Regions from separate parts of the Roseomonas sp. WA12 genome, predicted to be linked through region 2. Evidence: predicted binding sites of a transcription regulator. Region 2 holds the regulator's gene; each other region holds the start of a gene.
The links. Region 2 encodes LexA, which represses DNA repair genes until DNA is damaged. Its sites were predicted from a motif close to TGTTCTANNTANGTTC; they were not measured.
Positions count from the first base shown of each region.

Region 1 (5,282 bases), 320 kb from region 2:
CTTGCCGAGGCAGGCCGTGGCCGCGGCCCTGCCGGCCGTGCTCGCCGAGCGTGACCTGCGCCGTGTTCTGGCGCCCGGCTGGAGCCCCGCCACCATCCCCGGATCTCGCGGCCTGGGCGACCGGCTGGCAGTCGCCTGGGCGGGGTGGCGCGGCCGGGTCTGAACCGGCCGCGCGCCCGTCAGGCCTTCTTACGCTTCTTCACGGGCGCCGCGATCGCCCGTCCTGCCAGGAGCGGCGCGAGGAAGCGACCGGTGTGGCTCTCGGGGCTGGCGGCCACCTGCTCCGGCGTGCCCTCGGCCACGATGCGCCCGCCCCCATCGCCGCCCTCCGGGCCCATGTCGAGCAGCCAATCAGCGGTCTTGATGACCTCCAGGTTGTGCTCGATCACCACCACCGTGTTGCCCTGGGCGACCAGGGCGTGCAGCACTTCCAGCAGCTTGCGGACGTCCTCGAAGTGCAGGCCGGTGGTCGGCTCGTCGAGGATGTAGAGGGTGCGGCCGGTGGCCCGGCGGGCCAGTTCCTTGGAGAGCTTGATGCGCTGCGCCTCGCCGCCCGAGAGCGTCGTCGCTTGCTGGCCGAGATGGATATAGCCTAGGCCAACCTCGGTCAGCACCCTCAGCTTGTCACGGATGGAGGGCACGGCGGAGAAGAACTCCAGGCCCTCATCCACCGTCATCTCCAGCACGTCGGAGATGGACTTGCCGCGGAACTTCACCTCCAGCGTCTCGCGATTGTACCGCTTGCCCTTGCAGGTGTCGCAGGTGACGTAGACGTCCGGCAGGAAGTGCATCTCGATCTTGATGAGACCGTCACCCTGGCAGGCCTCGCAGCGGCCACCCTTCACATTGAATGAGAAGCGGCCAGCCTTGTAGCCGCGCGCCCGTGAGTCGGGCAGTTCGGAGAACCAGTCGCGGATGGGCGCGAATAGGCCAGTATAGGTTGCCGGGTTGGAGCGTGGGGTTCGGCCGATCGGCGACTGGTCAATGTCGATGATCTTATCGAGATGCTCTAGTCCCTCCAGCCGCTCATAGGGGGACGGGACCGTGCCCGCGCCCATCAGGCGGCGCGCGGCCGCCTTGTAGAGGGTCTCGATCACCAGCGTGGACTTACCGCCGCCGGAGACGCCTGTAACGCAGGTAAAGGTGCCTAGCGGCAGGCTGGCATCGACCGCCTTCAGGTTGTTCCCGGAGGCACCAACTACCTTCAGCATTCGCTTCGGATCGGGCCTGCGTCGCTCAGCCGGGATCGGGACCGATCGGCGGCCTGACATGTAGGCGCCCGTTATGCTGTCGGGGTTGGCGGCCACCTCTTCCGGCGTGCCCTGGGCGATGATGCGGCCACCCCCGGCGCCGGCAGCGGGGCCGATATCCACCAGGAAGTCGGCCGCGCGGATCGCGTCCTCGTCGTGCTCCACGACCAGCACGGTATTGCCGATGTCCCGCAGGCGACGAAGGGTGCCGAGCAGGCGCTCGTTGTCGCGCTGGTGCAGGCCGATGGAGGGCTCATCCAGCACATAGAGCACACCGGTCAGGCCCGAGCCGATCTGGGAGGCCAGCCGGATGCGCTGGCTCTCACCGCCGGACAGGCTGGCGGAGCCGCGGGCAAGGGAGAGGTAGTCCAGCCCTACGTCGACAAGAAATCGCAGGCGGTCGTTGATCTCGCGCAGGATACGGCGTGCGATCTCCTGTCGCTGCGGGGAGAGCTGGTCAAAGACGGTAGCGAACCACTCCATGGCCTTGCGGATGGAGAGGTCGGAGGACTGGGCGATGTTCAGCCCCGCCACCTTCACGGCGAGCGCCTCTGGCTTCAGCCGGGCGCCGTTGCACACATGGCAGGGGCGGTTGGACTGATAGCGGGTCAGGTCCTCGCGGACCCAGGGGTTGTCCGTCTCGCGCAGACGCCGCTCGAGATTGGGGATAACGCCCTCAAAGGCCTTCTTCACCTCATAGGAGCGCAGGCCGTCCTTGTACTTCAGGGTCACCACATCGCTGGTGCCATGCAGGATAGCCTCGCGGACCAGCTTGGTAAGATCGGCCCAGGGCGTGTTCGCGGAGACCTTGAAGTGCCGGGCCAGGCTTTCGAGCGTCTGGTCGTAATAGGGCGAGGAGGAGCCGCCGGCCCAGGCCGCGACGGCGCCTTCGGCGATGGTCTTCTCGTCATCCGGTACCACCAGGGCGGCGTCGAAGAAGGTCTCGGTGCCGAGCCCGTCGCATTCCGGGCAGGCGCCCTGAGGCGAGTTGAAGGAGAAAAGCCGGGGCTCGATCTCCTCGATGGTGAAGCCGGATTCCGGGCAGGCGAAGCGGGAGGAGAATACCGTCCGTTCCCCGTTATCGGCACCCTCCAAGTAGACCACGCCGTCCGAGAGGCCGAGGGCGGTCTCGAAGCTGTCGGCTAGGCGCTGCTGGGCGCCTTCGCGGACAACGACGCGGTCCACCACCGCCTCGATGTCATGCTTCTTCTTCTTGTCGAGGGCGGGCACCTCCTCAATCCGGTAGAGGGTGCCGTTCACCTTCACCCGCTCGAAGCCTCGGCGCTGGAGCTCGGCGATTTCCTTCTTCCACTCGCCCTTCTTTCCGCGGGCGATGGGCGCCAACACCAGAAGGCGGGATCCCTCGGGCATGGCCAGGGTCCGGTCCACCATCTGGGAGACGGTCTGGGCCTCGATCGGCAGGCCGGTGGTGGGGGAGTAGGGGATGCCCACACGCGCCCAGAGCAAGCGCATGTAGTCGGCAATCTCGGTGACCGTGCCGACGGTGGAGCGGGGGTTGTGGGAGGTGGTCTTCTGCTCGATCGAGATGGCCGGCGATAGGCCCTCGATGCTGTCCACATCCGGCTTCTGCTGCAGTTCCAGGAACTGGCGCGCATAAGCCGAGAGGCTCTCCACGTAGCGGCGCTGGCCCTCGGCATAGATGGTGTCGAAGGCCAGCGACGACTTGCCGGAGCCGGAGAGGCCGGTGATGACCGTCAGCGTCCCCTTGGGGATGTCGAGGTCGATGTTCTTGAGGTTGTGCTGCCGGGCGCCGCGGATGCGGATGTACCCGCCGCTGCCGACTTCAAGGGCGCCTTGGTTGGCCAGGCGATTGGCTGTCGTTTCGGTCAGGTTGTCGGGCAAGCTGTCAGGCACGGGCAATCCGACCTTTTGTTCGCATTGTGTTCACGAGGTTGTGCCACCATATAATGGTGACGGGAAGAGGTCGCCGGGGGGCGCCCTCCTCCCAGCCCCTCGGGGGGTGGCCTCGCCGGCCCCCGGGGGGTAGTTTCCACGACCCGCCTGGGAAACCCGGGCGGACCATGGCGATTCGCGCGGCTCCCCCCAGGTGCCGGGCACGCGGCGCCGACACATGTGATAGAGAGGTTCCGGCCCGGGCCGCCAAGACTGGCGCTTCCCGGCCGGACAGGGATGTGGGTGGCATGGCCGGCGTCAACAAGGTGATCATCCTCGGCACGCTGGGGCGCGACCCCGAGGTGCGGAACTTCCAGAACGGCGGCAAGGTGGTGAACCTGCGGGTCGCCACCTCGGAGCGCTACAAGGACCGTGAGGGCAACCAGCAGGAGCGCACTGAGTGGCACTCGGTGGCCATCTTCAACGAGAAGCTGGGCGAGATCGCCGAGCGCTACCTGAAGAAGGGCAACCAGGTTTATCTGGAAGGCCAGCTCGAGACGCGGAAGTGGACCGATCAGGCCGGGGTGGAGAAGTACACCACCGAGATCGTGCTGAGGCAGTTCCGCGGCGAGATCTCGCTGATCGGCGGCCGCAGCCAGGGCGGTGGCGGCGGAGATGAGGGCGGTGGTAGTTTCGGCGGTGACCGGGGCGAGCGCGGCGGCTCCTCGGGCGGTGGCTACGGTGGCGGTGCACGCTCCGGCGGCGGAGCGGCCAAGCCCCGTAGCGGCGGCGGTGGTGGCGGCTGGGACGCGCCGAAGGCCGACCTCGACGACGATATCCCGTTCTGAGCCGGCCACTCCCGACCCGGCCGTTTCTGATCGAATTGGAAGAAGATAAGTGAGCGAGACGGAAGGCGGCGGCCCGCAGGACGAGCGGCCGTTCGACGAGACACAGCCGGTGACCCTCGAGGAGGAGATGCGGCGCTCCTACCTCGATTACGCGATGAGCGTGATCGTGGCGCGCGCGCTGCCGGATGCGCGGGACGGGCTGAAGCCCGTGCACCGCCGCATCCTCTTCGCCATGAACGAGAACGGCTTCACGGCCGACAAGCCCTACAAGAAGTCGGCCCGCGTGGTCGGCGACGTGATGGGTAAGTACCACCCGCATGGTGACAGCGCGATCTATGACGCCATGGTCCGCATGGCGCAGCCCTTCTCCATGCGCGTGCCGCTGATCGACGGCCAGGGCAATTTCGGCAGCATGGACGGCGATCCCGCCGCGGCTATGCGCTACACCGAGGCGCGGCTGGCGAAGTCCGCGACCGCGCTGCTCGCCGGGATCGACGAGGACACGGTCGACTTCCAGCCGAACTACGACGAGAGCGCGGAAGAGCCGCGCGTCCTACCGGCTGCCTATCCGAACCTGCTGGTCAACGGCTCCAACGGCATCGCCGTCGGCATGGCGACCAACATCCCGCCGCACAACCCGGGCGAGGTGATCGACGCGACGCTTGCCATGATCGCCGATCCGGATGTGACGCTGGAGCGGCTGCTGGAGATCATGCCGGGGCCGGACTTCCCGACGGGCGGCCTTATCCTCGGCCGCGCGGGCATCCGCGCCGCCTTCGAGACCGGGCGCGGGTCCATCCCCGTACGCGCACGCTGCGAGATCGAGGAGATGCGCGGCGGGCGTTCCGCCATCATCGTCTCCGAAGTGCCGTACCAGGTGAACAAGGCGACGCTGATCGAGCGCATCGCCGAGCTGGCACGGGCCAAGCAGGTGGAGGGCATCTCCGACCTGCGGGATGAGAGCGACCGCGACGGCATGCGGATCGTCATCGAGATTAAGAAGGACGCGACGGCGGAGGTGGTGCTGAACCAGCTCTACCGCTTCACGAACCTCCAGACATCCTTCCCTGTGAATTTCCTGGCGCTGGACGACGGAACGCCGCGCCAGATGGGCCTGCGCGACGCGCTGCAGGTGTTCATCCGCTTCCGCGAGGAGGTGATCAGCCGCCGCAGCCGGTTCCGCCTGAACAAGGCGCGCGATCGCGGCCACATCCTGATCGGTCTGGCGATCGCGGTCGCCAATATCGACGAGGTCATCCGCGTCATCCGCGCCAGCAACGACGCCGCCGCCGCGCGCGAGGCACTGATGGCCAAGGATTGGCCGGCGGGT
Region 1 is NZ_CM135108.1:1,543,538-1,548,819, forward strand. Features, by position in the region: gene ACVBD7_RS07365 (squalene/phytoene synthase family protein) at 1-163, shown strand, start outside; gene uvrA (excinuclease ABC subunit UvrA) at 180-3,077, opposite strand; gene ssb (single-stranded DNA-binding protein) at 3,413-3,952, shown strand; gene gyrA (DNA gyrase subunit A) at 4,080-5,282, shown strand, end outside.
Region 1: the regulator LexA is predicted to act here: its motif matches at 3,142-3,157, upstream of uvrA (excinuclease ABC subunit UvrA).

Region 2 (5,282 bases):
GGGACAGCGGCAGGCCGCGCCCCTTCACGGCCGCGCTTTGCGAGGCAGTGGCGGAGATGCGGGTGGGGCTGATCGCCGAGATCAAGCGCGCCTCGCCCTCCGGCGGTCTCATCTGCGAGCCTTTTGACCCGGCTGGCATCGCCCGCGCCTATGAAGCCGCAGGTGCCACCTGCCTCTCCGTGCTGACAGATGAGCCGTATTTCCAAGGCACGCCCGAGCACCTCCGCCTGGCTCGGGAGGCGACGAACCTGCCCGTCCTGCGCAAGGACTTCATGATCGACCCCTGGCAGGTCTTCGAGGCCCGGGCGATGGGTGCGGACGCCATCCTCATTATCATGGCCGCGGTCAGCGACGCCGAGGCCGAGGCGCTGGAGGACACTGCGCGCGGGCTCGACATGGGCGTGCTGGTCGAGGTGCATGACGAGGCCGAGTTACAGCGCGCGCTGGGGTTGGAGACGCGGCTGCTGGGCATCAACAACCGCGACCTACGCTCGCTGAAGACCGACATCGCGGTGACCGAGCGGCTGGCGCCCATGGTGCCCGCGGACCGTATCCCCGTTGCCGAGAGCGGCATCCGCACGCCCGAGGACGTCCGCCGCATGGCCCAAGCCGGCGCTCACTGCCTCCTGGTCGGCGAGCATCTGCTGCGTCAGCCCGATCCGGGTGAGGCTGCGCGCCTGCTGGTTCAAGCCGTTTGAGCGGCGCCCCGGGCGGGGGAGAGAACCGCGAAGGCGGCGCTCTGACCCATTTCGACGCTGCTGGCCGCGCGGCGATGGTGGATGTCTCAGCAAAAGCCGAGACCGTGCGCGAGGCGACAGCGCGAGGCCGCATCACGATGCAGCCCGAGACCCTCGCACTGATCGCCGAGGGTCGCGCCGGGAAGGGCGACGTGTTGGGCGTCGCGCGGCTGGCAGGGATCATGGCTGCCAAGCGCACCGCCGACCTCATCCCCCTCTGCCACCCCCTGCCGCTTTCCTCCGTCTCCATCGAGCTGGAAATGGCGGAGCCGGACGCTGTCGAGATCGCAGCGACGGTCCGCACAGCCGGGCGGACCGGGGTGGAGATGGAAGCAATGACTGCGGTGACCGTCGCCGCCCTGACCATCTACGACATGGTCAAGGCCGCGGATCGCGGCATGCGGATCGAAGCCGTTCGGCTGGTGCGGAAATCTGGAGGTAAGTCAGGCCTCTACGAGGCGCCGTGATGATCTCGGTCGAACAGGCCCTTGCCCGGATCCTGGAAGGTCTTTCGCCTTGCGCGGCCGAGACGGTGGCGCTTCCCGACGGATGGGGCCGCATCCTCGCCCGCCCGGTGGCGGCTCGGCTCACGCAACCGCCCGTCGATGTCTCGGCAATGGATGGCTACGCGCTGCGGGCTGTCGACGCCGGCATAGGTGCCCGGCTTCGCGTGGTCGGGGCCGCTCCGGCCGGGCATCCGCTCGCCCAGTCGGTCGGGCCGGGTGAGGCGGTGCGGATCTTCACCGGGGGTGCCGTGCCGCCCGGCGCGGACAGCGTTCTGCTGCAGGAGGATGCCGTGGCCGAGGACGGCCATGTCGTCCCGACCGAGGCACCGCGCCTCGGCCGCCATATCCGCCGTGCCGGGCTCGACTTCACGGCGGGCGACACGCTGCTTCCTGCCGGTCAGCGGCTGACCGCGCGCGACATCGGCTTGGCCGCGGCGGCCAACCATCCTTGGCTGCAGGTCCATCGCCGCCCACGTATCGGGATCCTCGCCACTGGGGACGAGATCGTTCTGCCGGGCGAGGCGATCCCGGCCGGCGGCATCGTTTCGTCCAACGCCCATGCGCTGGCCGCGCTCGTCCGTGCCTCGGGCGGCGATCCGCTGGTTCTCCCCATCGCGGGCGATGACCGCGACGCCATCGCTGCAGCCGCCAGCGACGCCCGGCGCTGTGACCTGCTGGTCACCACCGGCGGCGCGAGCGTGGGGGAGCACGATCTGGTCCAGGCGGCACTCGGCCCGCAGGGCTTCTCGCTCGACTTCTGGAAGATCGCGATGCGGCCGGGCAAGCCGCTGATCTGGGGCGACCTGCGCGGCACGCCGATGCTGGGCCTTCCGGGGAATCCCGTTTCGGCGCTGGTTTGTGCCGTCGTGTTCCTGATTCCGGCCCTGCGCCGTCTGAGTGGCCTCCCGGCAGGGCCGATGGAAACCGTGACGGCGCGGCTGGGGCAGGACATGCCGGAGAATGACCGCCGTCAGGACTATGTGCGTGCTGATCTTTCGATCGATTCGGACGGGGCGCACGTCGCGACGCCCTTCCCTGTTCAGGACAGCTCCATGCTCTCCACCCTGGCCCGCGCGTGCGGGTTGGTGGTGCGCCCCCCCCATGCGCCGGCGGCCCCGGCGGGCTCCGCGGTGCAGTTTGTATTGTTTTCCTCTCTAGGCGTGTGAAGCGCGGCATTGACCGACGCGGAAGAACTTTCATAGAACTTCCGCGTCGGTTGCCCGTTTGTTCGTGCAGAAGACCTGCCACTCGCGCCCAGGGAGACGCCCGGACCATGCTCACCCGGAAGCAGCACGAGCTGCTCACCTTCATCGACAAGCATCTGCGCGACACTGGCTTCTCTCCTTCTTTCGAGGAGATGAAGGAGGCGCTGAATCTTAGGTCGAAGTCGGGCATTCACCGCCTGATCACGGCATTGGAGGAGCGCGGCTTCCTCAAGCGCCGCGCACATCGCGCCCGGGCCCTGGAAGTGCTGCGCGTGCCGGAAGGCCTGGCGCCCCGTGCAGCGCTCGCGGCCTCCGGCGCGCAGCCGGCAATGGCTGCGCAGCCCGCCTCCCCGGCCTTCGCGCCCAACGTCATCCGCGGCAACTTTGCCCAGAACCTGCCCGGCGCCGTGCGCACGGCGAACGATGCAACTGCCGTGCAGCTGCCGCTCTATGGCCGGATCGCCGCTGGCCTCCCGATCGAGGCGCTCCGCGACAGCGGCGAGAGCGTCGAGGTTCCGGTCACGATGCTGGGCGGCGGCGAGCACTACGCGCTCGAGGTCTCCGGAGACTCGATGGAGGGCGCCGGCATCCTCGACGGCGACACCGTGATCATCCGGCGCGGCGACGTGGCTGATAACGGCGCGATCGTTGTCGCGCTGGTGGACGAGAATGAGGTGACGCTGAAGCGGCTCCGCCGCCGCGGTAACTCCATCGCGCTGGAGGCTGCCAATCCCCGCTACGAGACGCGCATCTTCGGCCCCGACCGGGTGAAAGTTCAGGGCCGCCTCATCGGTTTGGTCCGCCGCTACCATTAGTCTGCCGGGCGGGCCCGTTTAGGCTGTCAGCGGCGGACTCGGAGAAGGATGCGGGGCTGGAGGATTTCTTCCTCCAGCCCTTTTTCATTCCACCTCCGCGGGTGGCTCTGACTGCGCCTGGGCCCGCGGCGTCGGAACCGGCGGCACCCAAGGCCGGTCCCCCCGCGCCGCGCGGTCCGACAGGATGATGGCACCGTCGCGGGCGAGCCAGATCGCATGGGCCCCATCCCGCCAGACCGAGAAGCGGTCCACCCGCGGCGTCTCACGGCAGCGGCCGCGGATCGGTTCCAACGAGATCATCACCGCTGCCTGGCCGCAGCCCGTCTCGGCCAGCACCGGCGGAGGTGGCGGAGCCGGTCCGCGGCGCGGCCTCGGCGCCTCGCGCGGTGGCTGGCGCAGCAGGATGGCAGCCGGACCCGTGTCCCGCGGCCGAAGTAGGCAGGAGAGCGCGCCACAGGCCGCGCCCGGCACCTCGCCCTCGCGCGGCAGGACGGTTGCGTTGTCCTCCCCCCAACTTCGCAGCCACGATTCGCGAGTGATGCGATTAGCGCCGGATGTCCGCTCCGACAGCACGCCAGCCGGGCTCGCCATGGCAAGCATCCGCCCATCGGCTGCGACGAGGATGTCCGGCGGCGTGGTCACGAGGCCGGAAAGCAGGCCCGCCGCCATCACCGGCACTCCCGCCCAGCGCCATGGCAGCTTCCACAGACATAACCAGAGCAGCCCAAAGGTGAAGACTGCCAGTCCCCAGGCGGGGATCGGCGGCGCGGCCATGGCTGCGCCGGGCCAGGCCGCGACGATCCGGCCGGTCAGCAGCGTGCCGTCAACGCCCCAGCCCATCACGGCCAGGGCCGGCGCCTCAAGCCCGAGCGGCATGAGGAGGGCCGCAAGCAACCCCGCTGGCATCACCACGAACGAGGTGAGCGGCACGGCAATGGCGTTGGCCACCACGCCGTAGAGCTGCAGACGGCCGAAATGATGCAGGCCGAAGGGGGTCGTGGCCGCTCCGGCGACGAGAGAGGTGGCGGCCAGCCCGAGCACGACGATTGCCATCCGGCCCACCCATCCGCGCTCCCGCAACGCACGGGTGGGGCCGCGCATCGCCTCTGCGGCGGCGATGAGGGCCAGCACGGCCGCAAAGGACATTTGGAACGAGGCGCCGATCAGCGCCGCCGGGTTCGCCACCAGCACGAGCCCCGCCGCCAGCGCGAGCGCGCGGGGCGACAAGGCGCGGCGGCCGGTGAGCAGAGCCAGCGTGGCGAGCGCCGCCATCGCGAAGGAGCGCACCATCGGCACGCCTGAGCCGGTGAGGAGCGTGTAAGCCCCACCGAGCACGAGCCCCAACACCGCCGCCACAATCTTGGAATCGATACGCAGCGCCATCCAGGGGATCGCCGCGATGACCGCTCGTAAGGTGACGAAGCCGATCCCGATAACGATGGCGACGTGAAGACCAGAGACGGAAAGAAGATGTGCCAGGCCTGAGTCCCGCAGCGCCGTCAGATCCTCCGCGGGAATGGCGGATTGCGAGCCGGTGAGCAGGGCCGAGGCCACGGCCCCGGTTCCGCCAGGCAGGGCGGCGGTAACGCGGGCCTCGATGGCCGCTCGCAGCCCGGCGAAGACGGGCACTTCGCCGCCGGACTGCAGGATGGCTGGATTCAGCGCAAAGCCTGAGCCTGCCAGCCCTGAGAAATACGCGTTCCGCTGCAGATCGAAGGCGCCAGGGAAGGCCGGGGGCATCGGCGGGCGGACCAGGGCGCGGACAGTGATGGTGTCGCCCGGAACCGGCCGGGCTGGGTCATTCGCGCGTAGGCGGATGCGAAGCTGCCGTTCCAGCGGAGCGCGCTCATCCAGGCGCGCGGCGTCGAGAGTGACGCGCCGGCCTTCCGGAAGCAGGTCCACCGTCGCGACCGTCCCCGAGACGACGGTGGCAGTCCGTGGGAGGTCCGGGACAGGTGGCGCGGCGCGTGCGTGGAACAGGACGGTGGCGAAGCCCAGCACGGCGGCACCGGTCAGTGC
Region 2 is NZ_CM135108.1:1,221,611-1,226,892, reverse strand. Features, by position in the region: gene trpC (indole-3-glycerol phosphate synthase TrpC) at 1-698, shown strand, start outside; gene moaC (cyclic pyranopterin monophosphate synthase MoaC) at 773-1,204, shown strand; gene ACVBD7_RS05895 (molybdopterin molybdotransferase MoeA) at 1,204-2,409, shown strand; gene lexA (transcriptional repressor LexA) at 2,517-3,263, shown strand; gene ACVBD7_RS05885 (ComEC/Rec2 family competence protein) at 3,348-5,282, opposite strand, start outside.

Region 3 (5,282 bases), 2.0 Mb from region 2:
GCCACGGCATCACGCCCGACACGCCGATCGAGAACGTCGCGGCGCTGGTCGAGCAGGTAAAGCGCGGGTAGCCCGGGGGAAGCGCTGCTTCCCCCCTTCCCCCTTCGCCGGGGAGGCAACGGCCTCCCCGGACCCCGCGATCGGTTTCAAAAACCACGTCCAAACGCGCCGCAGGCCAAAACCAAGGCCACTGAAGCCGCCCTGCCAGTCGCCTGAGGTCCAAGACCTCAGGCGCACCCACCCAAAGCAGATAGTGGGGTCCGGGGAGCCTCAGGCTCCCCGGTCGGGGTTCAGGGGCGACGCCCCTGGGGTCACCCGCACCCCTCATGGACGCCAAGCCCCCGCCGCCCCACATCCCCGCACGATGCCCTTCCCCCGCCGTGCCCTGCTCGCCCTGCCCCTGGCCGCCTGCACCCCTCAGCTCATCCCCGCCGGCCCACGCATCGCCGACGCCGCTCTGGCCGAGGACGCCCTCACCATGCCGGACGGCGCCCGCCTGCCGCTCCGCGCCTGGCAGCCCGAGGGCACCCCGAAGGCCGTCCTCCTCTGCCTCCACGGGTTCAACGACAGCCGCAACTTCATGATTGAACCGGCCGAGGCGCTGACCGCCGCTGGCCTGGCCGTCTACGCCTACGACCAGCGCGGCTTCGGCGGCGCCCCCCACCGCGGGGTCTGGCCCGGCGCCGAGACCCTGGCCGAGGACGCCGCCACCGCCGCCCGCCTCCTCCGCGCCCGCCACCCGGGCGTGCCGCTGTTCCTGCTCGGCGAAAGCATGGGCGGCGCCGTCCTGCTCCTCACCGCCACCCGCCAGGCGCCGCCCGAGGTCACCGGCTACGTCCTGCTCGCCCCCGCCGTCTGGGGCCGCGTCACCATGCCCCGGCTGGCGGTCGGCCTGCTCGAGGTGCTCGCCCACACCATCCCGCGCATTGCGGTGGCCTCCAGCGTCCCGGGCCTCGCACCCACCGACAACATGCGCGCCCTCAACCGCCTGGCGCGGGACCCGCTGACCATCCGCGAAACCCGCGTGGACACCACGCGCGGCCTGGTGGACCTGATGGACGACGCCCTCGCCGCCGGCCCGCGCCTGCGCGCCCAAACCCCGCCGATGCTGCTGGTCTACGGCGCCCGGGACCAGCTCGTGCCCCCCGTCGCCACCCGCGCCCTGCTGAGCGCCATCTCACCCGACGCCCCGGCCCGCATCGCCTACTACACCGCCGTCCACCACATGCCGCTGCGCGACCTCGCGGCCCCCACCGTCATCGCCGACATGCTCGCCTGGATGGACCGCCCGGCCGCCCCGCTCCCCTCCGGCGCGGATGCGGCGGGGTTGGCCTGGGCCAAGGCGCCTTTACCGGCCTGGTGAGAGTGTTGCGCCAGGGGCGTCCCCCCTGAACCCCACCATTTGTTTTCAGGGGTCTCGCTGAGGGTCACAGACCCCTGGCACCGGCCATCTCAGCCCGCGTTGTCCGGGCACTCCGAAAAGCCGAACGCGGGGTGCGGGGAGGCCGATGCATCCCCGGTGGAGGGAGAGTGGGGAAGGAAAAGCCGCCCCTAGCGGCCACCCGCCCCACCCAGAATCAGCGCAGCGCCGCCACGAAATCCGGCCGGTCGAGCATCGCGTCGATCGCCGCCGCCATGGCTCGCAGCGTCGTCCCCCGTAGCTCCTCAGGGTTCGCCAGGATGCCGCCCGCCAGGATGTCGCCGCTCTCCACCAGGTCCGACCGCCCCTCGCCCGTCCAGGCCACGGCGCCGGTCGCGCGGTTCACCAGGCTTCCCTGGAACTGCACGTTGGCCTCGGTTCGCATCAGCTTGCTGGCATTGTACTGCAGAACCCGCACCCGCAGCTCGTAGCCGCCGCCCGCACCGGGGGCGAGCAGCCCGCGCGCGGCCAGCGCGTCGCGGAACGCCTGAGCCACCACATCGCTCACCGGCGTCGGCGCCGCCAGACGACGCAACGGGTTGCCGTAGCCGCCGCGGATGGTCCCGAACTGGCTGGTATTTGCCTGCCCGTCCGTCCGCTCGTCCGTCACGGGCCCGACGGCCACCACCGGCCGCGCCATCGCGACCGGTCGCGGCGCCGTCAGGGGGTTGTAGGTCATGGGCAGCTCCGCTGTCCCGCAGGCGGCAAGCGGCAGGAACGCGACGAGAGCCATCGCGCGAAGTCCGTGGTGCACCGGGCAAATCCTCCATCCGATCGGGCCATTGGGAGGCGGAACGAACCGCTTCGCAAGAGCCCGCCCCGAGGAGAAGCGCCGCGCTACCGCCGCCCTCAGCCCACCTCCGCCGGCAGGTCGAACACCTCCGGATACCCGAACAGCCCCACCTGCCCGCCGGTATGGATGAACACCACGTTCTCCTCCGCCCCGAACCGCCCCTGCGCGATCAGGTCGATCAGCCCCGCCATGCCCTTCCCGGAATAGACGGGGTCGAGAAGGATGCCCTCCTTCTCTGCCAGCAACCTCACGGCCCGCACCATGCCCTCGGTCGGGATGCCGTAGCCCTGGCCGACATAGTCGCAATTCGCCACCACATGCTCCGCCCGCACCGTGCCCTCGGGCAGCCCCAGATGCGCGGCTGTGCGCTGGGCCAGCGCTAGCACATTCGCCTCCTGCTTCTCCCGCGGCGCCCGCACCCCAATGCCGAGCACGGGGATCCCGCTGTTCAGCCCCACCAGCCCGGCGACAAGCCCCGCCTGCGTGCCCGCGCTGCCCGTGGCGTGCACCACATGGTCGATCCGCAGCCCGAGCTCGGAAGCCTGCGCCACCAGCTCCAGCGCCGCCCCCACATAGCCCAGCGCCCCCACCGGGTTGGACCCGCCGCCCGGGATCACATAGGGCCGCTTGCCCGAGGCCCGCAGCTCCGCCGCCAGCGTCTCCATCTCCGCCTGCATGTCCGCCCCACCCGGCCGGCGGGACACGGTGGCGCCATGCAGTTTGTCCATCAGCACGTTGCCAGACCGCGTATAGGCCGGGTCCGTGTATCCCGTCCGGTCCTCGAGCAGGATGTGGCAGGCCAGCCCCAGCTTCGCCGCCGCCGCCGCCGTTTGCCGGGCATGGTTCGACTGCGTGGCCCCCTGGGTGATCACCACATCCGCGCCCTGCGCCAGGGCATCGGCCATCAGGTATTCCAGCTTCCGCGTCTTGTTGCCGCCGGTGGAAAGCCCCGTCGCATCATCCCGCTTAATCCACAGCTTCGGCCCGCCGAGGTGGCGGGACAGGTTCTCCATCGGCTCCAGCGGCGTCGGCAGATGGCCCAGGCGGACACGGGGAAAGCGGGCGAGATTCACAGGTTTTTCCTCCCGAAGGCGTCGCAGGGCCAGGACGCTAGGCCGCCCGGCCCCCCACGCCAATCGTCCCACGCCGGCAACCCGCGCCGCCCCCGAACGTTTAGAGAACACACACGAGAGGGGACTCACCATGGCCAAGCAGCCCGAGCACGACGACCACAACCCCAAGACCGACCCCAACCCCGGCTCCAACACCATCAAGGACCCGAGTGACTGGACCACGGGCGACCAGCCCATGACCGGCGCCCAGGCCTCCTACCTCAAGACCCTCTCCGAAGAGGCGCATGAGGAGTTCGACGACAAGCTGAACAAGGCCGATGCCTCCAAGCGCATCGACGAACTGCAGGAAAAGACCGGCCGCGGGACATAAGGGCGGCTCGGGGGAGAGCGCCGCTTCCTCTCCCCCATCGCCCGGGAGCCAACGGCCTCCCCGGACCCTGCGATCGGTTTCCGGGGGAACGACGCCCGAACTCGCTGCCACAGGCCGTAAACCCCGGCCACATCTCCACCGTGCCGATCGCATAGGGTCGCGGACCTCAGGCGCACCGCCTTTAAACAGATGAGGGCTCAGGGGAACTCGGTTCCCTGATGATGGGCCTGGAGAGGCAGAGCCTTCTCCAGGGGTCTCCCGCGCCACCCCCACCCATGGCACGCTGCCAAGCGATGCCCGCACTTCGAGACCGCCGCTTTCTCATTCTCCTCGCCCTCGGCTTCTCCGCCGGCGTGCCCCTGCCCCTGGTTGCGGGCCAGGTCCTCCGCCAGTGGTTTACCGAGTCCGGCCTGTCGCTGACCGATATCGGCCTCACCGCCCTCATCGGCCTCGCCTATTCCCTGAAGTTCCTCTGGTCCCCCGCGCTGGACACCGTGGCTCCCCCCTTCCTCTCGCGAATGGGCCGGAGACGCGGCTGGCTCCTCCTCATCCAGCCCCTGCTGATCCTGGCCATCCTCGCCACCGGCTACAGCAACCCCAGCACCGGCCCCCTCGGCACCGCGGCGCTCGCGGCCCTGGTCGCCTTCCTCTCCGCCAGCCAGGACATCGTGGTCGACGCCCACCGCATCGAGATCCTCGAGGAGACGGAACAGGGCTACGGTCTCGCCTGCTATGTCTGGGGCTACCGCCTGGCCCTGCTCGCCAGCGGCGGCGGCACGCTCTGGCTGGTGGGCGCCCTGGGCTGGGGCGGCGCCTACGCCTATGCGGCGGCCCTCATGCTCGTCGGCGTCATCGCCACCCTCGCCTCTCGCGAGGCCCCAACCCCCGCCGCCCGGCCGTTGCCCTGGGGCGAGCGCCTCCGCACCTCCGTCGTCCAGCCCTTCGCCGACTTCACCCGCCGCCGCCTCTGGCTGGCCATCCTGCTCTTCATCGCCCTCTTCAAGCTGGGCGAAGCCCTGGCAGGGGTGATGACCACCCCCTTCTACCGATCCCTCGGCTTTACCCGGGAGGAGGTGGCCGCCGTCGGCACCGTCTTCGGCCTCTTCGCCACCCTGGGCGGCGCGCTGGCCGGTGGCTGGGTTGTCGCCCGCCTCGGCACCGCGAAGGCCCTCGTCCTCACCGGCCTCGGCCAGATGCTCTCCAACCTGATGTATGTGGCGCTCGCCCATGCGGGCCACGACATGCCCATGCTCTGGGCCCAGGTCGGCATCGAGAACTTCACGGATGGCCTGGCCGACGCCGCATTCGTCACCTACCTCTCCGGCCTCACCAGCCGCGCCTTCACCGCCACGCAGTACGCGCTGCTGTCCTCCCTCGCCGCCGTCCCGCTGCGAACCCTTGGCGCCTCGTCGGGTGCCATGGCGGAAGCCCTCGGCTGGCCCGCCTTCTTCCTGATGACCACGGCGGCCGCCCTGCCCGCCATGGCCATCATGCTCTTCCTCCTCTGGCGCCTGCCCCCCGCAGAACCCGCGCCCGGGCCGAACAAGCTGGCGGAACCCGTCCTGTGACGGCCCCCGAGCCCCCCGGCCGGCTCGCCGCCGCCCTCTCCGCCCTCGCCCGCGCGCC
Region 3 is NZ_CM135108.1:4,028,704-4,033,985, forward strand. Features, by position in the region: gene hemE (uroporphyrinogen decarboxylase) at 1-71, shown strand, start outside; gene ACVBD7_RS19060 (alpha/beta fold hydrolase) at 365-1,363, shown strand; gene ACVBD7_RS19065 (hypothetical protein) at 1,578-2,099, opposite strand; gene cuyA (D-cysteate sulfo-lyase) at 2,270-3,286, opposite strand; gene ACVBD7_RS19075 (DUF3072 domain-containing protein) at 3,417-3,656, shown strand; gene ACVBD7_RS19080 (AmpG family muropeptide MFS transporter) at 3,950-5,224, shown strand; gene ACVBD7_RS19085 (phosphatase PAP2 family protein) at 5,221-5,282, shown strand, end outside.
Region 3: the regulator LexA is predicted to act here: its motif matches at 3,381-3,396, upstream of ACVBD7_RS19075 (DUF3072 domain-containing protein).